DNA from 4 places in the Anoxynatronum sibiricum genome. Region 4 is predicted to be linked to each of the others. Evidence: riboswitches for the same ligand, from Rfam matches in the RefSeq annotation. Region 4 holds a riboswitch; each other region holds the start of a gene.
The links. Region 4 has a riboswitch for cyclic di-GMP ahead of AAIG11_RS11700 (response regulator). Riboswitches for the same ligand answer to the same signal wherever they lie in the genome.
Positions count from the first base shown of each region.

Region 1: linked by a shared signal. The riboswitch ahead of AAIG11_RS07585 (zinc-ribbon domain-containing protein) and the one ahead of AAIG11_RS11700 (response regulator) in region 4 are both predicted to bind cyclic di-GMP.
Region 2: linked by a shared signal. The riboswitch ahead of AAIG11_RS13295 (stalk domain-containing protein) and the one ahead of AAIG11_RS11700 (response regulator) in region 4 are both predicted to bind cyclic di-GMP.
Region 3: linked by a shared signal. The riboswitch ahead of AAIG11_RS12475 (transglutaminase-like domain-containing protein) and the one ahead of AAIG11_RS11700 (response regulator) in region 4 are both predicted to bind cyclic di-GMP.

Region 1 is NZ_JBCITM010000006.1:97,132-104,566, forward strand. It holds gene AAIG11_RS07575 (hypothetical protein) at 1-406, opposite strand, end outside; gene AAIG11_RS07580 (zinc ribbon domain-containing protein) at 393-968, opposite strand; gene AAIG11_RS07585 (zinc-ribbon domain-containing protein) at 1,023-2,690, opposite strand; cyclic di-GMP riboswitch class I at 2,825-2,908, opposite strand; gene AAIG11_RS07590 (metal-dependent transcriptional regulator) at 3,124-3,807, shown strand; gene AAIG11_RS07595 (metal ABC transporter solute-binding protein, Zn/Mn family) at 3,831-4,760, shown strand; gene AAIG11_RS07600 (metal ABC transporter ATP-binding protein) at 4,772-5,512, shown strand; gene AAIG11_RS07605 (metal ABC transporter permease) at 5,517-6,647, shown strand; gene AAIG11_RS07610 (metal ABC transporter permease) at 6,644-7,435, shown strand, end outside.
Region 2 is NZ_JBCITM010000016.1:724-8,158, reverse strand. It holds gene AAIG11_RS13315 (APC family permease) at 1-353, shown strand, start outside; gene AAIG11_RS13310 (cyclase family protein) at 407-1,048, shown strand; partial or broken gene AAIG11_RS18190 (methyl-accepting chemotaxis protein) at 1,357-2,214, shown strand; gene AAIG11_RS18185 (CZB domain-containing protein) at 2,197-2,742, shown strand; gene AAIG11_RS13300 (DUF4412 domain-containing protein) at 2,895-3,695, shown strand; gene AAIG11_RS13295 (stalk domain-containing protein) at 3,814-5,349, opposite strand; cyclic di-GMP riboswitch class I at 5,503-5,591, opposite strand; gene AAIG11_RS13290 (hypothetical protein) at 5,896-6,120, shown strand; gene AAIG11_RS13285 (HNH endonuclease domain-containing protein) at 6,092-7,207, shown strand; gene AAIG11_RS13280 (DUF6997 domain-containing protein) at 7,293-7,435, shown strand, end outside.
Region 3 is NZ_JBCITM010000013.1:79,037-86,471, reverse strand. It holds gene AAIG11_RS12495 (LPXTG cell wall anchor domain-containing protein) at 1-638, shown strand, start outside; gene AAIG11_RS12490 (hypothetical protein) at 683-820, shown strand; gene AAIG11_RS12485 (class D sortase) at 852-1,541, shown strand; gene AAIG11_RS12480 (AfsR/SARP family transcriptional regulator) at 1,593-2,873, opposite strand; cyclic di-GMP riboswitch class I at 3,347-3,422, shown strand; cyclic di-GMP riboswitch class I at 3,457-3,532, shown strand; gene AAIG11_RS12475 (transglutaminase-like domain-containing protein) at 3,546-4,346, shown strand; gene AAIG11_RS12470 (hypothetical protein) at 4,504-4,677, shown strand; gene AAIG11_RS12465 (sigma-70 family RNA polymerase sigma factor) at 4,899-5,639, shown strand; gene AAIG11_RS12460 (anti-sigma factor domain-containing protein) at 5,636-7,213, shown strand; gene AAIG11_RS12455 (cache domain-containing protein) at 7,329-7,435, shown strand, end outside.
Region 4 is NZ_JBCITM010000012.1:12,803-20,237, forward strand. It holds gene AAIG11_RS11690 (TetR/AcrR family transcriptional regulator) at 53-625, shown strand; gene AAIG11_RS11695 (PAS domain-containing sensor histidine kinase) at 645-2,327, shown strand; cyclic di-GMP riboswitch class II at 2,455-2,538, shown strand; gene AAIG11_RS11700 (response regulator) at 2,598-5,582, shown strand; gene AAIG11_RS11705 (diguanylate cyclase domain-containing protein) at 5,896-7,435, shown strand, end outside.

The DNA of each region.
Region 1 (7,435 bases), on a different contig from region 4:
AGCCCATCAGTGCCGCCGCACCCACTGTGAGGAGCAGCGTGATCCAAAACCCGCTTTCCATCTTAATCATCACCGGGTACACCTCGGCAGCACTTCTGCTCATTTCTGTTCGAAACCCTATCAGCGACAATGTGCCGGCTATGGCCACGAAGGCTGCATACAGATATTTACCCATGAATCCCAGCACCAGGCCTGCAACTGTCGCCAGCGCCGCTACGAGAATATAGGGGTTTGATTCCACTTCCTCGGTGGAAAATCCGCCGCTGATATCAGTGCCTGTGATTAAATCCAGACCCGATAAGCTGGCAATGGTTTCATTGTCGCAGGATATGGATATGAAGGGCATAAGAAAGCAAATGAGAATCACCAGGAAAATGGCAGGTGCAAACTTCTTATTCTGTTGCATGGGTAGTGTCCTCCTTCGGTGATGCTGCCGTTATTTGATCCGCCAGGTTTTTTCCGCATCCACCACAAAACCGCATGTTTTCTTTGATCGGTTTTCCACAGTCACAGCGCATTTCGGCTGAGATAACAGCGGCTTGACTTTCAGTCTGAGGGGTGGCCATTGATTCGACTTTTGTGCCACAGCGTTTGCAGAACAAAGTACCCGGCTTAATGATTTCGCCGCATTGGCAAGTAATGGTTTTCATGCTGTTCACCATTGCTTCTTCTTCCTGCTGAATGGTTTTAATGGCTTCTTCTTTTTCCCGCACATTTGCATCAATGGATGCAATGGCTTCACAAACAGTTTTGATGGTCAGTTGTACTTCTTCTGTCTCAAGGCTTTCACTGCGGTAGCCCCGGTAATAATGCGCCCCCAGCTCTTCGATCTGGTCTTTCTTTTTTCCTTCCAGGGTGCTGATCTGATTTTTTAGCTTGGTGATTTCAATCAGGTTTTTTGATTTGATGCTGGCAATGGCTGCCCCATCATTCACCCCTTTTTTCAGCTTTTCAAGAAAATCCGCCATAATGATTCCTCCTTTGGTTTTTGGTTCAATCCCACTTTTGCAACTTTCTCCCGGTTAGTTTTTATACCAGCGTATTTCAACCCAGTCGCTGCTGGGTCCATTGAAACCGCTGATATCCACCACATAGGTCTCATCAATGGTGTACATTAGAAACCAGGTGTTATCCATTTCTGAAATCCCTTCTGCATCAGGTTCACCGTAAATCTCTTTGATTTTTTTGAAAGATGTCCCTACTGGTGCATCAGGAAGATCACTGAACAACACGGCCGACACCTCCTGGTTATGATCCACCACCAGAACGATCTCATCATACTTGAAATATGTTCCGCCATTGTAATAGCCTGTGTCCATGGGAGTTCCCATTTCATAAAGAATGGTGCTTTCATGAAGACCAAAATACTTAAAATAAGGGCGATTTACCTGTGCGATGCGCCGCTCATCAAACTTTTCCACTGCATACCGGCTGACGATTTCACCTTCCAGAGGATCCACCAACAGCTCTGTGGCAACAAACCCGCCGTCTTCCCAAATATAATCCACCTCGATGTTTGCCACAAAATCACTGTTGAATAATCCCCCCACAGCACCTGTTGCATACCTGAGGCCTGACTGATCTGAATGATCCAATGGAAAAGTACTCAGGTACATGCCTCTGAAATAGCCACCATCTTCAACAAATTGACCGTTTCTGTAATAGCCTGCTGCTTCATAGGCCTCTTGATGTTCATCACCTAAACGAATGTCAATGCCTTTCCCTGATTCTCTGCAGGTGATGCTGACAATGTAGTGATCCTTGAACTGAAAGTTGACTGAAATCTGGAGCTCTTCCAGAAGATCCACTTTGACCCCATTTTTCAGTGAATAGGCATAGTGATCCATGAATCCGGCAGTGCCGCCGCTGTGAATGCTGAACATGTAATCTGAAACACCGTCGCCGGTGAGATCAGCTGCGATTAGCTCCATGAAAAATCCCATGTAGTCAATCTCTTCAATGTCCAGCACCTCGCCACTTTCCGGTTGGCGAATCACCATCACAAATCCTTCTGTCACGCTGCCTTCGTTACTGTCGGCGAAAATCATCAAATTTTCCACACTGCCATCACCTGTGACATCTGCCGTTTTCATATCAACTAACACCTTGTTTTCAAAAGCATATGCAAATCCTTCCAGGTGGGGCGACGACATCCCCCGGTTAATGGCATCCCTGGCAACTGTCACAGCTTGCTGAGATTGGTGATTTTCCATGAGCAAGGCAGTCAAAGCCTCAAACTCAATCACTTCACTGAATGTTTCCAGGTCTGTCATCACCAGTTGATACAACAGCTCATTGGCTTCTTCATACTGGCTTTCCTGTTGAAGCTCTCTCACTTTCCCGATTTTTTCCATGACAAGGCTATTCGCTGCTGCAGGCTTATCTACAGGTGTCTTTGTTTCCGCAAGCTCATGATCAGCCCCCGTGGCTACCTGATCAGATGTTGATCGGTCTGAAAAAAACAGGTAATAGGTACCGGCAACCGCCGCCACTAAAAGTACGATGATAAGCACCACTGCTGCAGCTCTTTTTTTGCCATGTGCTTTCACTGTCGATTCCTTCTCAGTGGGGTTTGCTGCCGCACCACAAAATGGACAGAACCGACTGTCCGTTTCAATCTCCTTGCCACAATGACCACAATACACCATGCCATCACTTCCTTTTCCAGTATTATGCGCTTTTTCCTTCACCGATGCCCGTTTTTTGTGAAATAATCACACTCGCCAAACCCGCCCGGCGCGCACAAAAAAGCCTGTTCTCAATCTGAGAACAAGCCAATCCTCAATGATCATCCGTAAACGGTTCATTACCCTACCCTATCGTGTGCGGTAACCGGCTGCCATGACATTACTGTTTTAGGCCCCTGGCTTTGCGTCTCCATCTTTCGGTGGATTTGCTTTTCTCATCATATGAATGTTTCATGTGGGAAAAGCATACCATACTATCACTAAATAATATAGTCCTTGATTTTTTAGTGCTGTGGTACCGGTTTTTTGCTGCATCCAGATAGATTCCCATTCATTTGATATGAAAAGTGTTTAGATCAACTATAGCAGGGTAATTATCAGGTAAGCCTTAACATTTATTGCTGGCTATCCTTGTTTTTAGAGAGGGTGTTTTCTAATGAACCGGGGGGAAGAAGATTACCTGAAGGTGCTTTATGAGCTTCAGACAGCCGATGGAAAACCTGTGAGCAATGCAACACTGGCACTCACCCTGGATCATTCTGTCCAGTCTGTGAACGAAATGATCAAAAAACTGGCAGCAAAAAACTTCGTGGTATACACCCCCTACCTGGGTACCCGGTTGACCCAAAGCGGAACCACCGCAGCCGTTTCGCTGCTGCGAAAGCACCGGCTATGGGAATACTTTCTCCATGAAAAACTCCATTATTCCTGGGAAGAAATTCATGAAGAAGCTGAGCTGCTGGAACACGTCACGTCAACAAGGCTGGAAGAAGCTCTATTTGATTTTTTAGGCAGACCTTCCTACTGTCCCCACGGCAACCCCATTCCCACCTTAGAAGGCCTCATGCCCCAGCTGCCTCTCATCTCATTGATGGAAGCTGAACCAGGAAACAGTTACAGGCTGGTGCGGGTACCAGATGAACAGCAGGTACTGACTTATTTGCTGAACATCGGACTAGCATTGGGAAACAGCATGCAAGTGGTTCGTCAAGACACCGTTAGTGATATTATCACCCTGAAATTAAGGCATGAGCACATCGCCATTGGTTTTAAGGTGGCCCAGTTGCTCTACGTCGAACCTATTCCGAATAAAGTACAATCAACACACCCTGATGAATAAACACCAAGAATGGAGGATCTCACATGAAAAAATGGCAACGTCTTATCATCCTTGTCACCCTGGTGGCCCTGGCATCCGTTGGCTGCACATCGGCCCCCGTATCAGAAGAAAATGGCCAGTATCAAGTGGTGGCTACTACCACCATGCTGGCAGACCTGGCCCGGGTCATCGGCGGCGACCATGTCACTGTCACCGGTCTCATGGGACCGGGCATTGACCCCCACCTTTACAGTGCCAGCGCCGGCGATGTGGAAACCATCAGTTCGGCTGATCTGATTCTTTACAACGGTTTGCAGCTGGAGGCAAAGTTGGGTGAAGTGTTCAGTCAGATGAGAAGTCAGAACAGGAAAGTGGTGGCTGTTGCGGAAGCAATGCCAGAATCACTCTTCCTGGAATCAGAGGAGGAAGACGAAATCTACGACCCCCATATCTGGTTTGATGTACAGCTGTGGAAACTGGCTGCCGAAGCTGTGCGAGACGCCCTGATAGATCTGGACGAAGCCAATGCAGATGCCTACCGGGAAAATTATGAAGCCTATGCCGTTGAGCTGGATGAGCTGCATGCTTACGTGTTGGCAAGAGCAGAAGAGCTTCCCGCAGCCTCTCGCGTACTCATCACCGCCCACGATGCCTTTGCTTATTTTGGTGAAGCCTACGGATTTGAAGTGCTGGGACTGCAGGGCATTTCAACTGTCAGCGAGGCGGGCACTGCCGATATTCGAGAACTGGCCGACTTTATTTATGAAAACCAAATTAAGGCCATTTTCATCGAATCATCTGTTCCCACCCGCAGCATTGAAGCCGTTCAGGAGGCTGTTCGCTCCCGAGGCTTTGAAACCGCCATTGGAGGCGAGCTGTATTCAGACTCCCTGGGTTCAGCGGGAACCGATGCAGCCACTTACATTGGCACAGTAAGGGCTAATATTGACACCATTGTAGATGCATTGAAATAGGAGGTACAGCCATGAACCAGGAACATGCATTGATCATTGAGGACATGACCGTTGCGTATCAGACAACACCCGTTCTTTGGGATATTGATGTGAAGGTACCCCCAGGCGTTCTCATGGCCATCGTGGGTCCCAACGGTGCAGGAAAATCAACACTTATCAAGGCAGTTTTGCAATTGATCAAACCCATTTCAGGCACCGTGACCATCCATGGCAGCTCCTACGAAACTCAGCGAAAAAAAATCGCTTACGTGCCTCAGCGGGGCAGTGTGGACTGGGATTTTCCCACCAGCGTGCTGGATGTGGTGCTGATGGGGCGTTACGGCTTTCTGGGCTGGATCAAACGCCCCACCCATCAAGACCGTCAGCTGGCCATGGAGGCCCTTGAAAAAGTAGGCATGGAAGCCTTTGCCCAACGTCAGATCAGCCAGCTATCAGGCGGACAGCAACAGCGGGTGTTTCTCGCCCGGGCCCTGGTTCAGGATGCGGCCATCTACTTCATGGATGAACCTTTTCAAGGGGTAGATGCCAAAACAGAACAGGCCATCATTGTCTTGCTGAAAGAGCTGCGGGCTTCCGGCAAAACCGTTGTGGTGGTGCATCATGACCTTCAAACCGTTGCCGATTATTTTGACTGGGTAACCTTGCTCAACACCCAATTGATTGCCAGCGGCCCTGTGGCAGAAGTATTCACCGAAGAAAACCTAAAAAAAACCTACCGAAGCACTGGCAAGGTGCTGAAGGGCGAGGAGTGATGGGATGCTGACAACATTTGGCCTTGATTATACCTTGTTGGTTGTTTCTGCAGGATCAGGTCTTCTGGGACTTGTCAGCGGTGTCTTGGGTGTTTTCGCAGTACTGCGGAAACAATCTCTGTTGGGAGATGCCGTGGCTCATGCGGCACTCCCCGGCATTGCCCTGATGTTCCTGATGACCCAGACCCGTCAGACAGAGCTGCTTTTGCTGGGTGCCACCCTCACCGGTGTTCTTGCCACCAGTGCCATTATCGCCATTGACCGATTTTCCCGCATCAAGTACGACAGTGCCCTGGCCCTGGTTCTTTCAGTGTTCTTTGGTTTTGGGCTGGTGCTCATCACCTTTATTCAAAAAATACCCACTGCCAATCAGGCCGGACTTGACAAGTTTATCTTCGGCCAGGCTTCCACCATGCTGATGCGGGATGTACGACTGATGATCTGGGTCACCCTGGTGATGCTTGGCCTGACCATCCTGTTCTGGAAAGAGCTGAAAATGTTCTCCTTTGACCCTGGATTCGCAGAGGTGGCCGGCTTTTCCACACGCCGTATCAATGCCCTTCTTTCCGGAATGCTTGTGGCAGCCATCATGATTGGTCTGCAGACTGTTGGTGTTATTTTAATGAGTGCCCTGATTGTGGCGCCTGGAGCAGCTGCCAGACAGTGGTCAGATCGGCTGTGGGTGGTGGCCATGCTGGCCGGCTTTTTCGGGGCTGTTTCAGGTCTCATCGGTACACTCATCAGCTCTTCGCTGACTAAAATGCCCACCGGCCCTACCATTGTGATTGTCTTAAGTCTCTTTACCCTCACCAGTCTGGTAGCTGCCCCAAACCGGGGCCTGTTATGGAAACACCTGCGCCAGCGGAAAAGCCAGCAGTTGATCTCCGCCGAGAAAACACTGAAAGCCATCTATCTGTTGGCTATGAACCACGACAACCACCATCACAGCCATGACATGGCCATGATTAAACCTTCGAAAAACATCTCAGGCAAGCCGTCTCCTGCCCTTCACCGAGCTGTTGAAAGTCTGGAGCATCAGGGGCTGGTGCGTCGGGATGCCGACAACCAAGTGGCCATTACCCCCCAGGGGATCCAGCACGTCAAGGTGCATCTTATGGAAGGAGGAGAACAATGAGTGCACAAAACGAAATTCTGCTGATCGCCATGATTGTCTCCACCGCCTGCACCATTCCCGGCATGTTTTTGGTGCTGCGTTCCATGGCCATGATGTCTGATGCCATTACCCACACCATTCTTCTTGGAATTGTCATTGCCTTCTTCATCGTCCACAGCCTCACTTCTCCCCTCCTGATTCTGGGGGCGGCACTCATGGGCTTGCTGACGGTGTTGATGGTGGAATCCATCACCAAAACCCAATTGATGGCAGAGGATTCAGCCATTGGCATTGTTTTTCCATTTTTATTCAGCATTGCCATTATACTCATCACCCGCTATGCCGGTTCAGTCCATCTGGACACAGACTCTGTGCTGTTGGGAGAATTGGCTTTTGCCCCTTTTAGCCGCTTCGTGCTTATGGGAAAAGACCTGGGAGCCAAAGCCATTTATGTGATGGGAACTGTTCTGGTGATGAACCTGCTGCTGGTGATCCTGTTCTTTAAAGAGCTTAAAATCGCCACCTTCGATCCGGCACTGGCAGCTGTATTGGGGTTAGCCCCCACATTGATTCATTACGGCTTAATGGCTGCCGTTTCCATTACTGCTGTGGCTGCCTTTGAAACAGTGGGGTCCATTCTGGTGGTCGCCTTCATGGTGGGACCGCCGGTCACAGCCTACCTGTTGACAGATGACCTGAAAAAAATGATGCTCATCAGCTTTGCCATTGGTGCCCTCAATGCTTTTGTGGGGTTTCGGGCAGCCCTCTGGCTGGATGTTTCCATCGCTGGTTCCATGGCCACTGTCACA
Region 2 (7,435 bases), on a different contig from region 4:
TGGTATCCATCTCCTTTATGATGATTCGAAAAAAAGAACCCAATCTTGAACGCCCCTTCTTGATCAAGAAAGGAAAACTCATGGGGATTCTCGCTGTGATCACCTCTGGCCTCTTTATCACCCTGTACCTACCCATCGGTCCTGGCTCCCTGGCCTGGCCCCATGAATGGATGATGATATTCGGTTGGGCACTCATCGGATTTGTGCTGGCTCTTTGGGCCAAGAGAAGCTACCCGGATGTTTCAGATCAAGACCGGGAGTACCTTATTTTTGGTGAAAAATACGCCCGAGCTTCCCTAAACCAAGAAGGAGCCGTTCTCCAGGCTGCTGAGAGAGAGGCTGTTTCGGGATAAACACAGCGATTATCACAGTGAACATCACTTCAACCAGCAAAGGAGTCAACGCCATGAAGGTCATCGATTTGTCCCATCTCATTGAAAAGGGCATGCCCATTTTTCCCGGAGACCCGGAACCATCCATAGAAAGCGCCTTCACCCACGAAAAAGACAGCTTTCATGTCAACCGGCTCCTGATGGGAAGCCACACCGGCACCCACATCGATGCTCCCTATCACATCGACCCTTTGGGTGACCCTATTGACACCATTCCCATTCACCGCTTTGTAGGCATGGGTGTCAAAGTGAGTTTAACTGGCTTAAAGCCAGAAACACCCATCACCACAGCCATGATGTCACCGGCCCTTGAACAGCTACATCCCGGCGATTTTCTCATCATCCACACCGGGTGGGACCAATATTTTCATCATCACGATCACTACCAGCAGCACCCCTACCTCACACCGGAGGCGGCACAAGGAATAGTGGAGAAACAGATTTCACTAATTGCCATCGACGCCCTGAATGTGGATCCCACGTTGAAAGAAATATATCCTGCCCATGAAGTTTTCATGAAAAACGACTGCCTGATTGTTGAAAACCTTTGTGGGTTGGATCAGGTAAAGGCAACCCGCGGCCTGTACGCATTCCTGCCGCTCAAGCTGAAAGGTGCCGACGGGTCGCCCCTGCGAGCTGTGTTCCTGCAACCCTGATTCCCTTGATCGCTCCCATGGCTCCCTTTCTGGGGGTTTTTTTTATGGCTTTGCTTTTCTATCCACTATTCTTTATCACCTATCCACTGAAAACCCGCCCGAGGCGGTTTTGCTCTGTCATCAAATGGCAATTAAGAGTTAGGCCTACCAAAATAATGCTTGCCAATGAGAATAAATCAAGTTAAAATAGAGTCAATAAATAGTTAGGATAAACTAACGCTTCAATAATAAGGTTCCAAAAAATGACATGATAGATCAGATCATACTGGTCGCATAAGGCTTTAATAGTTCAAAGGGAGGTGCCGAATATGTTTTTTAAAGAGAAGAAATCTGCAGCAACAACAGGCGTATCGCCAAAAGCATCATCCACAAAAGCAATGGAAGAGGCCTTGAAGGCTGCCACAAGTGGGCAGTGCGTCAAAATTAATCCGGAAGACTGTGGTTCAAAAGAATTGGCAGATCTCTGGAACACGTTTATGGATACCATTTCAAAAGAGCGTCAGGCAGCGGTATTGCAGGTGAACAACCTGGTGCAGGAAGTTACCCGCATGGATTCAGTGCGGGAAATGATTCAGAGCGTCACCCAGCAAACCGATTCCCTCCATACCATGTTGGCCAACAGCGAAGAGCTGGGCGCCTCCATTGAAGAAGTCGCCAACATATCAAGCGAAGTTTCCGACCAGACCAGTGCCACCAATGCCAAGGTTCAGGAGAGTGTTGCTCAAATGAACCAGTCCATGGAATTTGTCACCCAGTCTTTTGAAGAGGTGAAACGCATTGATGGCGAAATACAGCAGGTAAAACTGAAAACACAGGATATTGATCAAATCATAGATATTGTGAAGGGCATTGCCGAGCAAACCAACCTGCTGGCGCTGAATGCCGCCATCGAAGCCGCCCGGGCGGGAGAACAGGGGCGGGGCTTTGCTGTGGTGGCCGATGAAGTGCGCAAACTGGCCGAGCACACCAAAGACTCAGTGGGAAAAGTTCAAATGAGCATTTCCGAGCTACAACATCACATCGATGACACCTCCAAAAGCATGACCCTCACTGCCTCCAAGCTGGACAGCGGCAAGCAGATCGTTGAAGAAGCCGTTAGATCCATCAGTGACATCAGCGATTCAGTCACTTTGGTGAACGATCATACCATGCAGGTGGCAGCCAACATGCAAGAGCAGTCTGCCGTCACAGAAACCCTTAATGAAAATATGTCCCAGATTTCTCAGGCATCCGATTTTCTGGCAGGCACCTGTGATCACACCGGACGAGCCATTTTCAATGCCAGCAAAAAAATGGACGCCTTGCGCCTTGCTCTGCTGCATCACAGCAGCTGCCTCACCGACACCGAACTCATCGAAATCTATAAAACAGACCACCTGCTGTGGCGCTGGCGGGTATACAACATGCTCTTGGGTTACGAACAGGTAGACGAAAAAATGATCGGCAATTACCATGACTGTCGCTTGGGTAAATGGTATTACAGCGTGGGTGATGAGACGCTGAAAAAGCATCCTGCCTTTAAGGGCATGGAATCACCCCACATGCATCTTCACCAGGTGGCTAAAAAAGCCTCCGATGCTTACAAGGCGGGCGACACCAAAGAAGCAGAGAGCTGCCTGTTCAAAATGGATGAATACTCCAAGGAAGTCTTCCGTTGCCTTGATGAAATGCGCGGTGCTTTTCATAAAAAATAACAGCTAAAACAATTAATCCACACGAACCATCAAAAGCCCTCCGGGGCTTTTTTGCTGTCTGCAGATTCGGGTCCAAATCCCCTGATTTAACCGGGGCTGAAACGGGAATAGGCACAATAAGCAGCAAATACAAAAGAAAGAAGATGAGGATGATGAAAAGAAAGCACATCAACCACCGGCACCCCCTATGGATGGCCACCTTTCTACTTGCAATGATGCTATTGCTGACAGCCTGCGGCGGCGGTTCTGCACCGGCCGAAACCGGCGAAGCAGAGGCACCCCCTGCCCAGGTCTCAGAAACAGAACCCTCCCAAGAGCCTGAAACCGATCCAGAGACCCCCGTCTCCTCCGGCGAAACCATGAACGAAAGCCAAATTGCTGCCCTCTTCAGCGGCGGCAGGGAAATGAGCGAAGTCTCCTACGAAATGAACATCAGCGGCCCCACCATGGATACCATGAAAACCCGCATCTGGCTGAAAGGCGAGCGGATGCGCAGTGAAAGTGAAGCCATGGGCGTTAACTTCATCATGATCTACGACACTGAAGCAGTTTACACCCTTGATCCCCAGGAGAAAACTGCCATGAAAATGCCCGTTGACATGGGAATGGATGGCACCATGGAGCCCATCACGGCAGAGGACCTGACAGAAGACGTAGACACCGAAACCATGGAATACCTGGGAACAGAAATGGTCAACGGCATCCAATGCCATGTGGTGCAAACCACCGACAGTGAGAGTGGCGTTCAGATGAAAATGTGGCTGCATACCGATTACGGATTCCCCATGAAGATGGAAGGTCAGGGGAACAATCCTGAAGACCAGTTTTTGATGGAGGTCACCAACTTCCAAACCGGTGGCATCTCCAACGATCTTTTCGTCGTTCCCTCCGATTATGAAATCATGGACTTCAGCGAAATGTTCCAGGGGCTGCCTGCCATACCCGGTTCCTGAACAAGCCGGTCAATTCAATCGTTGCAATCAAAGAGCTGCGCCTGATGACATTGTCACTGGGCACAGCTCTTATTTATTCAGTCACAGTTCTAACTGAAACAGTTTACCGAAAAAGGCGCTAAGGTGCAGGGTAAACGATGATAACCTCCTGACCCACAGGCTCCCAGTCAACACTGCTGCCAAGATTCTCAGCAACAAAGCGAAGCGGCAGCATGGTTCTGCCGGGAGGAATAATCACCGGCGTCACCTGGGCATTGTTGGCATCAATCTGTTGCATCACACCGTTTACCCGGGCACTGTTCCGGTTAATCCACAGATCAATGGTGGTTTCACCGAACTCAATGGTCACCCGCTGATCGCCGGCATCCCAGCCCACCGTGGCACCCAGGGCCTCTGCCACATAACGAATGGGTAATAGTGTTCTGCCGCCGCTGATAATGGGGGACGTATCCATGGTTCTCAGCGAATCGTTGACAAAGTAATCAGACTGGTTTATGAAGAATCGAATCACAACGCCGTCACCCGATGGTGTCGAAGGTGTTGAAGGCGGCAGGGCAGGCGATTCTGGCGGCGTTTCCGGTTCAACAGGCACTTCCGGCTCCTCTAAGACCTCGGGAACCTCCAGTCCTTCCAGTTCTTCCTCTTCAAGATCAGCATCCTGCTCAATGATACCGCCGGTTTCATTGCTGTAAGCAGAAAAACCATTGGCATTTCGCGCCCTTACCCGGTAAAGGTACAGCGTGTCTACGGCGACATTTTCGTCCACAAAAACGGTGACGTTGGCGCCCACTTCACCAATTTCACTAAAGGCACCGCCATTGGCCTGCCTTTCAATGTGAAAGGCCTGTTCATTGCCGGCATTATCTGTCCAGCTCAGTGAAAAAGCCGGACCATCAATGGCCGTTGCCATCAAATCAGTGGGAGCAGCAGGCGCGTTGGCCGGCGGTGGTGCCAGCCCCAAGGCCTGGGTAGTAGCAGCTGCTTCATTGGAATAGCCAGAGTTCCCCATGCCATTATACGCCCTGACCCGGTACGTGTAGTTGGTCATGGCGCTCAGGCCGGTATCTGCAAACTGAGTGGTGTTGGCATCCAGCACAGCAATTTCATTAAAACCGCCAGCCTGATTGGTCACTCTTCGTTCCACTTTGTAGCCAGTCTCATTGCCTGCATTGTCTTTCCAGGTGAGACTGATGGAAGAAGCTGAAACAGCGCTTGCCGACAAATCAGTGGGAGCCGGTGGCACCAAAATCAGGTTTAAATCCTGGGGATCCAACGCCTTGAATATAGTAAAGTTGGCGCTGTTACTGGTGTACCAGGTATCATTGTTGGGCGACCATCGCACCCGAATTCTTCCCTGGTTTGTCACCTGGTCGGGCACTGTCCAGTTGTAGCTGGTTCCTAAAACCGAGGTGATGTAAGTCCAGTTGGCGCCGCCATTGGCAGAAAAATAGATTTGCGTGTTTCCCCCGGCAGCAGATTTTTGCCAGGTAATGGTGTGGTTACCCCCTACCTGAAAGCTCTCGCCGCCTGTTGGTGAAGTTAGATTGACATAAGACAGCGGTGCCAGCTGCAGATCATTGGCGGTGACACTGCCGCTCACTGACATAAGCACCAGCAGCAAAATCGTGATGAATCCGATCATACGTCTTTTCAATAGTTCTCCTCCTTACTCAAATCCACAGTTGCCTCTCAGCTTGTTATTGCCACAAACACGCCCCTTTCCCATTTCAAACCAATTAGTTCTGATTCCTTTTTGTCTCCCGCTGCAGAAAAAGCCGTCAAACGCAAAAAAGCCCAGCATTCCTCTCGGGGCAGCTGGACAATCATTGCATCTGATGATACGGCAGACTCCAAACTTTGCGTCCCAATCTTTCGATTGGTTTGCCCAAAGGTACTGGCTCACTCATCCTTACAAAATACCGACGTTCACATTGAGCGGGAGAAAGCGTCACAGGGTGCAATCATGCATATGTATTTGAGTGTGATAATCATTCTCGATATGTGATAATTTTACCCAAATCTGCTGCTTTAAACCGCATCGGCAAGTCAATTGATGAAAAAAGTTCAGAAAAAACAAAAAAAGAGAGAAAAATGCCTTCACAGGTCGAATAGCTATTATATAATGGAAGAAATGAATTAATCACGAGCATCAGAGCAGAGAGAAGATCACCTGAACGCCAATGACGGGAGTGACCACCGGATGACACCAGCCGCCACCTCTACGGGAACGCTGAACAGCCTGGCAGAAGACCTTTTCATGGAGCTCTTCTGTGACACCTTTGGTCCCGAAAAATCCCAGCACATTTACATCCAGTATCCCTTCACCGACATCTACGGAAATAGTCGGTTGATTTGGGTTGATTTATTGACTGACACTTTATTAGGAGGGCGAAACAATGGAAATACTTCCACTGCAATCCTTTGAAGCCATTAAACTGGTGCAGATGCTTGCAGATAAGAGTATGACAAATAGCTACAAAATATTTTGGCTCAGAGGGATAATTGATTCTGCGATAGAAGGAAAAACAGTAGTTAACATCGAAGATAATGTGATCAAGATGATCAGTGAAGCATGGTATCCAGTAACACAGTATAAGTTATCATTGGGGAAATTAGATAAAATAGAGGAGATCATTGGTGAAGTTTTAAAGAGGGATCCCGGGGCAGCTATCAGAAATAAAGATGATTTAGCTGATACGATCAAATCTTTTGGAGCAGCAGACTTTAGATCGAAAATTAACCGTTTAGCAAGATATGTTACTTTCAGACTTTTAACTCCATTTTATGCCGAACAACTTCGTGGGTTGTCTGATCATGATAAAAACAGAAAAATCCAAGAACTTAGTCAAGGAGACCAAGACGCACTATACAGAATTAGTAGTAAGGGTACAAGTCTGTATATTAATGATCGATGGGCAACGTTTATTCAGAAAAACCGCCAAGTAATTAGCGGCTGGTCTGATCACGTTCTCATAAACTATTTGCAACGAAGAAATCCGAATGTGCCAGCGATACCTTTAAAGATCTTTCCACCAATGAAGCGTGATCTATCAAAAGCTAAACGATTTTGGGGGCTTGTTCAAGAGAATGTTGAACTAATGGATATCTATACCAAGAGACCAATGACTTCACAACACACTCTAGAACTTGGCGAAATTAGTATTGATCATTTTGTACCCTGGAGCTTTGTGCAACATGACCTGGTTTGGAATTTGATTCCAACATTCAAGCGAATTAACAGTATGAAAAGTAATCATGTCCCAAATCTGAATAAGTATTTGGATGATTTCTGCATTGTTCAGTATAAGGCAGTTAACTGCATGATTAATACTGGGATGCATAAATATTTGGAGGATTACTACACTGTTGATCAAAAAATGGTTGAAATGTTAACAAGAAGAAGTAATTTTGAGAAGAAAGATTTTATTGCTGCTCTTAAGCGGACGATTGAACCGCAAGTTCAAATTGCCACTAACCAAGGTTTCTTAGAATGGGAGTATATTGATGATTAATGATTTAAACTCTGAAACACTGGATATAAATTAAAGCAAATCCATTGTCTTGAATCAATGAAATAATTGAGGAGTGCAACAAAATATGTGGTCACATGCGCTAATTCACTTAACTGATTGCAATGTTGGAACTTATGGGCCAGAATCATTCCAAGATTACTTGTTGCGAAATAAGCTGGGAAGAAAACCGACTGCGCCCTCAATTTCAATCGACTGCTATGAGAAACT
Region 3 (7,435 bases), on a different contig from region 4:
GAGCATATATCCTTGAAGAAATAAATGTACCTGATGGTTACCAGCTGGTGGGATACCAGATTGGTGAAAGCATCTGGCTGCTTGGAGAAGATGACGGTGTTGATGAGGGAATCATCTTCTTTATCAATCCAGGGATGGAAAACATGACGATTATTATCATCAATCGATTGATTCCGGAAGACCCGGAAGATCCGGAAGACCCGGAAGATCCGGAAGACCCGGAAGACCCCGTTGATGACCCTGATGACCCGGCAGACCCGGAAGACCCGGAAGACCCGGAAGACCCGGAAGATCCGGAAGACCCGGAAGACCCGGAAGACCCGGAAGACCCGGAAGACCCGGAAGACCCGGAAGACCCGGAAGACCCCGCTGATGACCCTGATGACCCGGCAGATGATCCTGACGAGCCAGTGGTTGTTCTGACAGAAACAGTGACAATTGACGATCCTGCGATTCCTTTGGCAGCCCCGGTAGTTCCCCAGTCCGATCCTGACGAAGTGATTGTACTGGATGAAGTGATTCCCCTTGGAGTCCCGGTGCTTCCACAGACTGGCGAAGGGAATCCAGCCTACTACTATATTGCAGGTATATTGCTGGCGGCAGTAGGTTTTCTTTTCCGAAAAAATGCAGAAGTGTAGCAGCATTGCAGTTTGTATGGAGAAAAGATGTAAATGATATGTGAATGGCCGGAAAAGATAGACAAAAGAGAGAATGGGTATACAATAAAGGAGAGATGCAACTGATCTCTCCTTTTTCGTCGCAAGGTGGAAAAGCTGATTTGGCAGTACTTGAAGAGTCATTAATGCCACGCATAGCGTGAATCGAATGTTTCAAATCGGGGAGGGGTGACCATGCGCAAGTTTTCCACTATTTTGATCGTCGCCGGACTGATGATCGCGCTTTATCCGGCAGTCAATCGTTATATTGAACAGCGGGAAGAAGCCAGACTGATGGCTGAGCTGGAGGAACAACTGACTCAGCTGGAGCTGGAACGGGAAACGGTGGAAGCATATCAGGGACTGCAGGAGATGTTCACGGCTTATGAAGAGGAAGTACAGGGCTATGAAGCATCGCCGGAGGAAATAAGACCAGCGGAAGAAGGCGCGTTGCTGGGTAGTTTGGAAATTCCAGCAATTGATGCAAAGATGCCGGTGGTACAGGGTGCCAGTGACCATAATCTTAAAACAGCAGCGGCATTGCTGGACGGCACTTCACCCATTGGCAGTATTGGCAATGCTGCCATTGCAGCCCACCGAAGCCATACCTACGGGCGTTTCTTCAATCGGCTGAACGAGGTGAAACTGGGTGATACCATTCATATCACAACACCTGAAGAAACATATGTGTACCGCGTTTATGAAATTAAAGTGGTGGAGCCCACAGACTTGTCGGTATTAAACCGGAACAGCCGGGATAAGGTGGTCACGCTGATTACCTGCGACCCCATCTATGTGGCATCTCATCGGCTGATTATACACGGTGTCATGGTGGAGTCTGAAGAGGAAGCAAATGAACAAACAACAGCAACAGCAGGCTCTTGAGCCTGCTGTTGCTGTTTGAGAACCGAATATAATGGCTGGAAAAAGGAGGTTTCACTCAGCAAAGGAAGAAGGGGTTGCAGCAGCAAAGTCACCCGGGGGAAGCTGCGCCGGAGGCAAAATCAGATGACAGTGAGTCTTGATACGGGTCAAGTCGTCTGGATTTTCCCGGGGGAATTTTTGAATGACGCGTTGCAACACCGCCTCCATGGTTTCGGTATTAAGACCTGGAAGGAGAACCAGAAACTGAGAATCGTTCCAACGGGTAACGGTATCACCTTTTCGAAGATGGTGCAGCAGGTGTTGCTGCAAGGCCTGCATGCGCTGTTGCTGTTTGCCGTGAGAAGCAGATGAGGGATGACTCATGGTAACCATGCCCACCACCGCCTGGGCACCGCTGCGTTCACTGCGGCGGCGTTCCAGCTCGTAGATGGATCTAAACACATCTGGATTGCAAAAATAGGCATTTTCAAGGGGGTCAATCCCATCCAGATCAGCATGAAGGGCATCCATGGAATCAAGGGTGGGCTGGGTCGAAAGCATGCGCTTGTACAGCGACTTCAAAGCAGGGGTGGGTTTCAGGCCCAACTCCTGATAGTAGAAACCGGTAATGTACTCATAATGAGTAAGTGCCTGTTTGCGTTCTCCCAGTTGAAGCAGCGATTCCATCAGACGAAGGTGAAATTCTTCCTCATAGATGTCCAGTTCAATGGCCTTCTCGCAAACTCGCAGTACTTCGGCAAACTGACCAAGCTCCATCAACAAACCTGTGGATGACAACACGGCTTTCAAATACTGGCGGCGATAGTGACTGCGTACCGGAAAAACCCACTGCTGATCGGTGCATTCCGGCAAGTAATCACCATGGTACATTGAAAGGGCCTTCTGATAATGCAATAATGCCTTTTCTGGATGCTCATGCTGTAAAGCTTCTCCCAGCTGAACGGAAGACTCAAAAATATCCGCGTCTACCCGGGCATCCATCTCCGGATTCCATCGATAGTAGCCGTTGACATAGACAATGCTCATATAGGAAGTCTGGCTGTTTTCGTTTTCTTCAAGAATCTGACGAAGCCGATGCATCTGGCGGCGCAGGGTGCTTCGGGGATCATTATAATCCTCCGATGCCCACAAACCATCCAACAATGCCTCCGGTGTGAAGGAGCGTTGCCGGTGGGTCAGCATAAATTTGAAGAGTTCCCACAGCTTCCTGGACCCTGGGGAAGCCTCAACCAGAGATTGTCGGTTTTTTTCCACATCAAAACAACCCAGAGTCTTTATGGTGATCACAGACTGATCTTTCGCTGTTGTTTCATCAGTTACTGCATGATTCATGGGTGCCACCTTCTTTCTGTCCTCTCTGTCTCTAAATTACCCGATATTTTGGATTTCATGTCGAATCTGGTTAAAAAATATCAAAAAAGAGGACCCGAGACCTAAAAAAGTTAAAAATCGGGAAGGATTGACGTCAGGTGTCTGCCAAAGGCAAAGAAGCTGCCAACAAGTCAAACTGAATGTTAGAGGCAGAAAGGACGTCAATGACACTCAAAGGTGCGTATAATATAGCGGATGATCCTATCATACTAGAAATGCCAGGAGTTTTCAATCATGGCCCAGAGTCACGAATTTGAAGCAATCAATCAGACGGTATCCGGCATGAACTAAAGGTGAGAAGTTTACATAAAACTGAAAGAAGGAGAAATAAAGACCGCTAAATTCAGGATAAAAGGTTTACAAAAGTACATTTGATGATATAATGACAATAACAGCTCGTACAATTGAATGAGCAGGTAGGAAGCGAAACTTTTTACCGATAAAGGCAAACTTTGGGAAACCGGAGGACGCAAAGCTAAAGGGCCTGTAAAATGGCAGCCAGCTACCGAAGAAGAAGTTTTTTATTTACCCAAAAACCGCTTTCCACCGATAAAGGCAAACTTCAGGAAACTGAAGGACGCAAAGCTAAAGGGCCTGTAAAATGGCAGCCAGCTACCGAAAGGAAGTCTTTTTATGAATAAAAGCCGGTTTATGGTGATGTTGCTGATGGTGTTGGTTATTGCCAGTACCGTATCAGTCAGTGCAATGGAAGTGGCTTCCCTGGATACCCGTTCAGTGGAGACTGGTCTGTTGTCGGTTCAATACCAGGTGCCAGGACATACTGCCACCAAAATCATGCTTGAAAAAGGCGGCGAGCGGTCAGTTTTTGACCTTTCGGCAACAAGAACAGAAGAAACCATTCCGCTTCTTCTGGGTGACGGACAGTACAAGGTTTCCATCCTTGAGCATGTGAGCGGTAACCAGTACCGCCCCATCAAAACCGAAACCATTGAAGTGGCCATTGTTGATCCGACAGCCCGTTTCCTAAGTTCTGTTCAGGAAATTCGATGGGATCAGAATATGAAAGCCATACAGAAAGCAGCGGCTTTGACTGCCGGATTAACCACAGACATGGAAAAAGTGACGGCTATCTACGAATATATTGTTGAAAATATCAGATATGATGATGCCAAGGCAGCCACGGTCACCAGTGGCTATCAACCAGACATTGACGCCACTTTATTATCAGGCAGCGGTATCTGCTACGATTATGCCGCTCTCTTTGCAGCCATGATGCGGAGCGTGGGCGTGCCTGCCAGAATGGCAAAGGGGTATGCCCCGGGAATAGATGTGTATCACGCATGGAACGAAATACTGGTGGATGGTGAATGGCAGACGATGGATACCACCATGGATGCCGCCTACCGGCAGAGCAAGATGCCTGTAAAGATGTTCAAGGATGGCGCAGCATTTAATAAAACCAGTGAAGTATAGGATTAGGATCGTCTGGATGCATTTCAAGTTGATTGCCAATAATCATACTGCCTTTCCAACTTTCTTTCCATAAAAGAAGCCTGTCCCAACTCTCCCGGGACAGGCTTCTTTGCTACTCTCAAGTGAGCACGGTGATTAAAATAAGGTGGCAGACTGAATGGCACTGACGGCTATTTCAACAAGAGTCGATTTCTCAGGGGTGGTGCCTGTATTGAGAGTGCTTCATAATGTTCGATGGATTTTTAGTTTTGTTTTTTCGGGCAGCTATTGCAATGTTGGCCAGTCTCAATCCAATCAGGCAGAAAACATCGGGAGGCAGATTTCTGTTTGAGAGCAGTATCTGGTTGAGAGAAGTAACGGGTGATGTCAAAGCTGTTTTTAAGAGAAAGGGTTGCATGATCGCAATCAGAAAATAAGCGGAACAAAAAAAGGGTTTAGAATGAATGGAAAAGATAGATGGGTATGATAGAATATAACAATCATCATCCGTCAACAGATTAGTACCCTAAAATGAAACTTTGTTTCGTATTTAATTTGCGAGGAGGTGGCAGCGTGCCATCGCTTCTGAAGCACATTCCATTTGGCAAAAAACTGGAGAAGCGGGTGATATCCGCTCAGTCCGGCAGTGAATCTGAGCGGAATATGCTGATTCGGGAATATGCTCCGTTCATCAAAAAAAATCTAAGCCAACAACTGGGACGTTACATCGAAGAAGAAAACGATGATGTCTTTTCAGTTGGCTTAATGGCTTTTAATGAAGCCATCGACCATTACCAGCTGGAACGGGGCAGTTTTTTGCCCTTTGCGGCAACGGTGATTCGTAACCGCGCCATTGATCACCTCAGAAAAAACAAAGGTGCTGTGAATGAGATGCCCTTTACAGCGCTGGGCGAGGAAGGCATTGAAGGGGTTGCTGCCGGGCAGGTGCGTGTCCTGTGGCGCCCGCCTCCCGAAGAAACGCTTTCCATTCAGGAAGAGATGCAGCAGTTGGTGAAAAGACTGGCCCAGCTGGGATTGACACTTGATAACCTGGTGGAAAATGCCCCGAAACACGAAGACACAAGAAGGAATGCCATTCGAATTGCCCGGTTCTTATATGAGCAGCAGGATCTAAGGGAAGCAGCCCTGAAAAGTGGGCGTATGCCGCTTAAACGATTGCAGCAAGAGTACGGCGTGACTAAGAAAACGGTGGACCGGAGCAAGCAGTTTATTCTAGCAGTTATGATGATTCTTGACAGCGACCTGGAAACAATGAAAACATACATTCAATCGGTGGAGGAGGGATCAAAATGAAAGAAAAAGGGTGTGTCATCGAAGTGCGTCAGCACACGTTGGTTGTGATGACCAGTTCCTGTGACTTCATTGAAATCCCCCATACGACGGATTCGGTTTTTGCCGGAACTGAAATTGAGTTTACCAGAATGCCAGCTGCAGAAAAAACCAGCCGGCGAAAGAACCGTTTTTCGGCGTTCGTGCCTGCAGCTATTGCGGCGGCGATCTTCATGTTGATCGGTATGAGCAGCTTTCTCTGGTGGGTTCGACCAGAGCCAGTGGCATATCTGGTATCCATTGATGTGAACCCCAGCCTCGAAATCACATTAGCGGCAGATGGAAAAGTTATTGCAGCAACAGCGCTGAATGATGATGCAGCTACCCTGCAGTTGAAATCCATGAAAAACCAGCAGGCGGAAGACTCGATGACCTTTCTCCTGGAGCGATTGGAAGACCAGGGCTATTTGAACGGGAATGAAATACATTATCTGGTGCTTTCCTTGGCAACCATAAGTTCTGGAGACGAGGCGGAAGAAGTCGCAGATCAGCTGCTGATGATGATGGAAGATCGCCTGACTGCGCAGATTGAAAATCGGCATCTGACAGTGGAGCTCCTGGCATTTAAAGGCACTCCCCAGCAGGTAGCACTGGCAAAACAGGAAGGAATTTCCCTGAATCAGGTTGTTCTGAGAGAAGCTTATTGGCAAATCCACCAAAACGAAAGCGGTCATAACGACGTTAAATATGGTGAGGGCGAACCACCTGTGCCAGAGATGGTGAAGGAACTGCTTCGCCATAAGCGTCCGGACGAGGTGCCGATACCTGCTTCCACAGAAAGACAGCATCCTGTTTTTGAGTCGCACCCAGGCGGCCAGCAGGAGAAAACTGAGAATAACGGTGGAACTGGAGAAAAGGAACATCCTGTGTTTGACACCCATCCGGGAGTAACACAGCAGGAAAATAAGGGTGATATCCACCCGGTTTTTGAAGAACATCCAAGTCAGGGTAATCAGCCTGCAAAACGACCAACAGAACCAACAGAACCTGCAAAGCCGGAAAAAGAGGATAAGGCTAAGGACGATGCAGCATCAGATAAAGAACATCCTGTCTTTGAAGAACACCCGGGGCAGGGTAATGGACAAACTGGAAAACCCGAGACACCCCAAGAAGGTAAGCCGCCGGTTGAAGAGGAAGTCCCACCGCCTGATGGAAATCAAAATCATCCGGTCTTTGATGAACATCCTGGTCGGGGAACGGCAAACGATCCACAGCCTGAGAAGGAACATCCAGTGTTCGATGAAAACCCGGGCAAGGGCAATAAAACCGAAGAAAAACCGGATCAAACCCATCCGGTTTTTGACGAGAATCCAGGAAACTCCCAAGGTGTGCCCAATAATCAGGACAACACCAGTGATACCCCGGGATCAGGCAACAACAGCAACAACAGCAACAACAGCAACAACAGCAACAACAGCAACAACAGCAACAACAGCAACAACAGCAACAACAGCAACAACAGCAACAACAGCAACAACAGCAACAACAGCAACAACAGTAACAACAATAACAGCAATGAGAAGCGAAATGACTCATGATAAGTGGCGAAAAATGTTAAGCGGCAACTAAAAGAAGTCGATTAAATCCCATGGTGTCGGGTATTGATAACGAAAACCGGTCACAGGTTTTGCCTGACCCACGGGAGGAATGGCGATGACAGAACGATGGAAGCGCACCACCTGGCTATACCCCATAGTGATACCGTTGATACTGTTTATTCTGTTTAACACTTTTTACTCAGCCCCATTGCTTAAACGCAG
Region 4 (7,435 bases):
TATACTATACTCAAAAAACGAACAACTGGTCGTACGCAAAGGAGAGATTTGGATGGACAAAAAGAATGAAATACTTCAAGCCATGTTTGTTCTTTTTTCGCAGAAGGGGTATCAGGCATCCATAGCTGACCTGGCCAAACAAGTTAATTTGAAGCCATCCTCAATTTATAGTCACTTTGGAAGTAAAGATGAAATCGTGTTCTTGACAGTCGAACAGGAAGTCAATGAGTTCTTCGGGTGTATGGAAACTGCCGGACAGAAAAGTGACAGTCCGGAAAAAACCTTGTACAATCTGCTGCAGGCAGTATTGGATTACTTTAAGGATCATAACAGACTTCGATTCTGGAAAAGCATTGTTTTGATTCAGCAAGTTGAATTGAGAAAGCAGTGTCAAATACTGATACGACAACGTGAACAAGCACATATTCATTTCGTGGAGGGCCTTTTCGAAACAATGATTTTGGAAGGCAACCTCAGTCAGAATTGCAAGAAAGGAGCGCTAAGCCTGTACCTTTGTTTGGGCAATGGTCTGTTGGATATCATGCTGGCAAATCAGGAAGAATCATTTGACTTTGAATCTTTTGCAGAAGACTCATGGCAGTTTTATCAGATGGCAATCCGCTAATGAAGTGGAGGAATGAGAGTTGAAACGATTCAAAGATAGTAGAGAGCAAACCCGCAAACGTCGAAGACGCCGTTATCAGGCGTTACCAGCTGAGAAGCTCATGACAGCGAAGGAAAATGCATTTCATGATGTGATGATGAAGATCCCTGCTTTGGCGGTGCAGGGCTATCGCATGGATGGCACAACTGTTTACTGGAATGAAGCCTCTGAAAAACTATACGGCTATACTCAGAAGGAAGCCCTGGGAAAGAGCCTGTTGAGTTTAATCATTCCACCCGAAATGCACAAACAAGTTAAAGAACACATCCGGGTCATGAGTCGAACCAAAATACCAGTACCGGCGGGAGAGTTAACCCTGAAGCATCGTGAGGGAACACCTGTGGAAGTGTTTTCCAGTCACAGTATCATCACTTTGAAAAATGGAGACACCTATTTGTATTGCTTTGACATTGACCTGTCAGAAAGAAATGCTATCCGGGAAACCATGAGAATGTCAGAAGAGAGGTACCGGTTGATCAATCAAGTATCCGGAACTGGTTCCTGGGAGTACAACGCTGAGACGAGGAAAGACTGGTACAGCCCTATGTATTTCAATATGCTGGGTTATGACGAAACAGAGTTCTTGTCACCAGAAGGTAGTGGCTTTGTGAATGCCTGGCAAATTCTCATTCATCCAGATGAACGGGTGAATGCTCAAGAACATCTTGATCGTTATCTTGCTGGAGGATCAAAAGGACTTTATGAAGCTACTTTTCGGATGAAACGGAAAGATGGCACATGGGCCTGGATCCTCTCCCGAGGAAAGACCCTGCAGGACGAAAATGGCCATCCAACCAGTCTGACGGTGGGAACGCATGTTGACATTACCCACAGTAAACAGATTCAACTTGAACTGGAAATCAAGAATCAGGAACTGACAGAAGCCAAGGCTGCTGCCGAAGTTGCCGATCGGGTCAAATCCCAGTTTTTGGCCAATATGAGCCATGAACTGCGCACCCCCTTAAATGGTCTCATGGGAATGACGCAGTTAATGCAACTGACCGAACTCACCGAAGAACAGGCAGAATACCTGAACTACACCATCCAGTCATGCAAATCCCTTGTGACAGTTGTCGAAGAGATCCTCAACTACACCAGCATGGAAATAATAATGCAAAAACGAAGAGAAGAGTCCTTTCATCTGGAAGATCTTCTAAAAGAAGTGGCAGAACTGCATCAACCCACTGCCATTAACAAAGGACTTGTTTTAAGCACCCATCGGGCACAAAGCCTGCCCAATGAACTGGTGGGGGACCGCTTTAAGCTGAAGCAGATATTGGGTAATCTGGTGGGGAACGCAGTGAAGTTTACAGAATCCGGCACTGTCCAACTGGTTGCAAGTCAAGAGGTCGGCAAAGCTGATCCGGGACGCATTCGAATCACTTTTCGGGTGAAAGACACAGGCATCGGTATTCCAAAAGAAAAACTGGACCACATCTTCCAACAGTTTAGCCAGGCAGATGAATCGGATACCCGAAAATATGGTGGACTGGGCCTGGGTCTGGCAGTGGCAAGGAAACTGGCGGCGATAATCGGATACTCCCTTACTGCAGAAAGCACACCGGGAAAAGGCAGTGTGTTTACCCTCACGGGTGAAATGCGCTGGGTGAGTAAAGCAGAGATGGAGGCCTTGAAATCGTTAAAAAAACACAAAAAGCAATAATGTCAATAAAAACATGTAAATCTTTAAAAGAAGTGATTATGGACCACAGAAATATGGTAATATAGTCATTAAAACAAGCGGAAGCGAAGTGCTCAGAAAGTTTTCTTGAAAGATAAAACGATGCAAATAATTAACGGACACGAAGAATCCAGGGTCTTATTTGGACGCTTTAACCCTGGAGGAGTGAGTAGCGTAACCGGCCGCTTTTTTAGTTTGGCCGGTTTTTGTGTGTGACAAAAGACAGTTCTTCGTATTGAAAGGATGAAAAAAATGGGAAAAGAGACCACGACAACGCTCTACCAAAAAATCCGGAAAATACTGGAATCTCATTTACCCGCCGGGGAACTGACTGTACAGGTTGTGGAGAAGTTGGTGGATGAAGTCAGCACGTATCATCAGGAACTGGAGCATCAAAATCAGCAGCTTGTGAAGCAGGAAGATAGTTTAAGAAAATTAATTGATGAATGCATAGAAGATGCCCATACTTTTCAAAACCTTTTTGAAGAAGCACCTGTTGCCTACATGGTACTGAATGAAACCTTCGAAATCAAACAAATTAACAGCCAAGGCCGCATGCTTGTGGAACTGCCTGATCAACCATTGAAAGGGCAGCAATTTCTGAGGTTGTTGACACAAGAAAGCCAAAATGAGTTGGAGCATTATCTCCGCGAGGTGGAGGATGGCCAAGAGCCCAGTCCCATTTTTGTGAAAATGCAGACGAAAACGGGTCGGCGGTGGATTCGTCTGGAAGCAGTCAAGACGAAAATTCATCATGAAGAACAATGGAGACTTGCCCTATTTGATGATACTGAGGAAGTTGAAAATAAAGAAAAGCTTAAACAAACACTGCATCAATACCAACATCAGATGAAGCTGTTGGCGGCGCTGGTGGAACACAGCGACAGTATCGCAGTTGTCAAAGACCTGAACCTTCGTGTAATGGCAACCAACACCGCATTTGCACAAATAGCCGGATATGAAAAACCGGAAGACTTGTTGGGAAAAACAGATGCAGAAATATTCGGCATTTCTCCAAATATCGAACCTATCCGAAGCTACATGGAAGATGAACAACAGGTACAACAGCTGAATCCGGGAGAGTATTTGATAAAAGAAGAACTGGTTTTCACAAATTCTGGCGAAAAAAAGACGGTGCTTACAAAGAAGTTCCCCATCTATGATGAAACAGGAAAACTACAGGGAACCGGCAATATCTCTCTGGATATCACAGACCGTAAACAACTGGAAGAAGATCTGGCCCAATATACCAGTATCTTGGAACAGAACAATGAAGCACTGAAGCTTGCCGCAAACAAAGCTGAAGCTGCAACCCAGGCCAAAAGCCAGTTTTTGGCCAACATGAGCCATGAAATCCGCACCCCAATGAACGGTATTTTAGGGTTTTTGCAGCTGTTGGAAGAAACACAACTGAGCCGACAGCAAATCCAGTACATCGCCTATATTAAAACATCCACAGAAACCCTTTTGACATTAATCAACGATATTTTAGACTTCAGCAAAATAGAATCCGGAAAAATGGAACTGGAAAACATCCCATTTGACCTCCGATCTGCCGTGGAAGATGCTGTTATGGGCCAAGCTCACCGAGGCCAGAGTAAAGGATTGGAAATGAATCTGCAGCTTCATCCGGGTTTGCCCCATCAGGTCAAAGGTGACCCTACCCGGTTTCGGCAGATCCTCACCAACCTCATCAGTAATGCTGTCAAGTTCACTGAAAAAGGTCATGTCACCATTGCCTGTCATGAAATTGAAAAAGCAGAAAACTACAGCACGGTTGAAATTGCAATCACCGACACTGGGATAGGGATCCCGCAAGAAGCTTTGGAAACCTTGTTCCAAACCTTCACCCAAGTTGACGCTTCCACAACCCGGGAATATGGCGGCAGTGGGCTGGGGCTGGCTATCACGCGGGATCTGGTAAAACTCATGGGCGGAAACATCAGCGTCAACAGCACCCTTGGTCAGGGCAGTACCTTTATCGTTACCCTGCCGCTGCCCATGGACGATACGCCGGTGCAAACCTTGACAGATCACCAGGTTCTAAAAGGAAAACACATCCACATTGTAGACGATGTGGCACTGAACCGGGAAATTTTGCGCAGTTACCTGGAAGAAGCCGGTTGTCAGGTCACAGAAAGCACTCGTGGAGTGGACGTCATCGACCGGTTGATCAAACAGGCTCGGCGGAATGAACCAGTCCACGCTGTTGTCATGGATCAACAGATGCCCGGCATGAGCGGAGATGACTTGGCTGCAGCCTTAAAGGTCATCTCTGATACCAAAGAGATACCCCTTTGCCTGGTCACTTCTGCGGGGCAATATGGAAAAGCTTCACATGCAACAAAGATGGGATTTGATGCATACCTGACAAAACCTATGCGGCGGCGGGACTTACTGGATACCATTGCCAGCCTGGTGATAAAGGACACGCAATTAGACGAAGCAGTGCCCCTCATTACCCGGCATACCCTGCGGGAAGCTCATCATCGGCAGAAGATCAGGGTATTGGTGGCAGAGGATCATGCCGTCAATCGCGACCTGATGGTTCAGCTGCTCCGAAATCGGGGCATGCGATGTGACGTGGTTCAAAATGGACAGGAAGCCCTGCAGGCATGCCAGCAGGAAATCTATGATCTCATCCTGATGGACGTCCAGATGCCAGTAATGGATGGACTGGAAGCCACCCGTCAAATTCGAAATCTCAAACTGGCACAACAGCCTAAAATTGTTGCAATGACTGCTCATGCCATGAAAGAAGACGAGGTTAGATGCCTAAAGGCCGGCATGGATGCATATATGTCTAAACCCATTAATATTGAGCAGGTAAACTCCCTTCTTCAGGAAGGCATCGTCCATTATGATGACCGATTGAAACAGGACTTGACAGAGACTGAAGGCATACAGATAAGCATGAGGACAGAAATGTTGAAGCAAATGGTGCAGCAAATAGGATTCGACGAAGAAACAGCGGAATCATTGCTGACAAAAGCCGTTGAGGATTGGCACAAGCTCATTGACGATACAGCCGCAGCCGCTGAGCAGGGTCGGTTTGAAGAGGCGACAAAATCCATGCACAAGCTGATCGGTTCTGCCGCTAACTTGCGGGCGAAAGCATTGGCCCAACTGGCAATCAAAGCAGAGGTTCAGACTGCTGCGGAAGACAAAGAAAGTCTGCGAAAAACACTGGCGAAAATCCAGACAATGCTGCAACAGATTGAATCAGACAAAAACTGAAAATAGAATGAACTGAAGCATCATAAATGAAGTGATTAAGCACTGAGTGGACGATCAATATAATAGGGCAACTGGAGGGGTCGATTGAGTGGAAAAATCCATTTTTGCTTCGGTTCATTCAATGGATCATGAGCAGCGGTAGTTTGATAAAATGAAACAAAGAACTAATAGTTTTAATTTTGAAAACGGCATAGCAACACGGTGGTGGACAATCAATTTTTCTGGTAAAATGAGAAAAAGGACCTATCTCAAGAGATTCATCCAAAGGGAAGGTCACCAGAAAAGTGGTTTCAAACGAGAGGGGAAAACCGGTGTGTCGCTATCCAGCCGACAGGCTCAGCACATGATACAGGAAGCACCCATAGCCATTGCGCACCACCGCTTGCTGGTGGATGACAATGGCTTGCCCTGCGATTATGAAATTTTGTCGGTCAACCAGGCTTTCGAAGAAATGATGAAACTGTCGGCAGGCAAAATAACGGGGCGCCGCATGAGCCAGTTGTTTCCGCAGATGGTCGGCAGTGCCTTTGATTGGATCGGCTTTGCTGGTGAGGTGGCCCTGAAGGGTGGCCGTCAGGTGACGGAGCAGCCCATGTTTTCCGATGAAATCTGGCACCGGGTGGTGGTGGAGTCCGTTGGTGACGGTTGTTTCACCTTCTATATATCTGAGATCACCATGGAAAAACGGCTGATTGCCATCTCTGAGAAGCTGCTGACAATGCCCCAGGGAGAGTTGGATGCCCAATGGGTGGCAGATGAGGTTCGTTTTATTTCTGGAGCCAAGTATGCCACCTTCGACCTTTACCGACCGGATGGCCGTTCTTCGGTGACGATGGCCGTAAGTGGTACCCATGGTCACGTGGAGAAGGCCTCTCGCATTCTCGGTTTTAATTTGGTGGGAAAAGTCTGGACCTACAACGAGTCCATGATTGAGCGAAGCAGGGGAGCCGTAGTGCGTGAAGGCCTGCGCATGAGAGATTTAATGGATGACAGCGTGCCTGCCGCTGTCATATACGTGATTGAAAAAACCTTTGGAATAGAAGAAATGGTGGCCGTCAGCATCGAAAAAGACGAGAAGCTCATCGGTGATTTTATATTGATCATGGCAAAGGGAAATAAACTGCAAAATCATAACCTGGTGGAAATTTTCGCCCGTCTGGCGGGCATGTCTCTGGAACGGAAACGGATTGAGCGGGTGCTGAAAGAAAGTGAAGAGAAGTTTCGTTCCTTCTTTGCCACGGCACCGGGGGGGCTGACCATTCGATCTGTGGAAACGGGTGAGCTGCTGGATGCCAACCCGGCAGCCCTGGCCATGAGCGGCTGTGATACGCTGGAAGAAATGAAGGCCATCAATGAATGGGCAGGCCCTCCCTATACCATGGAAAGAGGCGTTGAAATCTTTCGCCAGGCAGTGGAAGCGGGGGCACAGCGTTTTGAATGGCTTGCCCGGCGTGCCGACGGCACCACCTACTGGCAGGATGTGCTCCTCACCATTGTGGAGATTGACGGTGTGAAACGGGCACTGGCCAATTCGCTGGATATCACCCGCAACAAAGAAATGCAAAGGGAGATTGAATACCTGAGCTATCACGACCAGCTAACAGGAATGTACAACCGGCGCTATTATGAAGAAACTTTGAACCGGCTGGAAAAAGAGGGGATTCTTCCATTGTCGTTGGTAATGCTGGATGTGAATGGACTGAAAATGGCCAACGACGTGTATGGGCACCAAATCGGTGATGAGCTGCTGCGGCGGATGGCCCTGATACTGGAGAGTGTCTGCACCCAGAGTGAAATCTGTGCTCGCATCGGAGGCGATGAATTTATCATTCTGTTACCAGAAAAAGATGCTG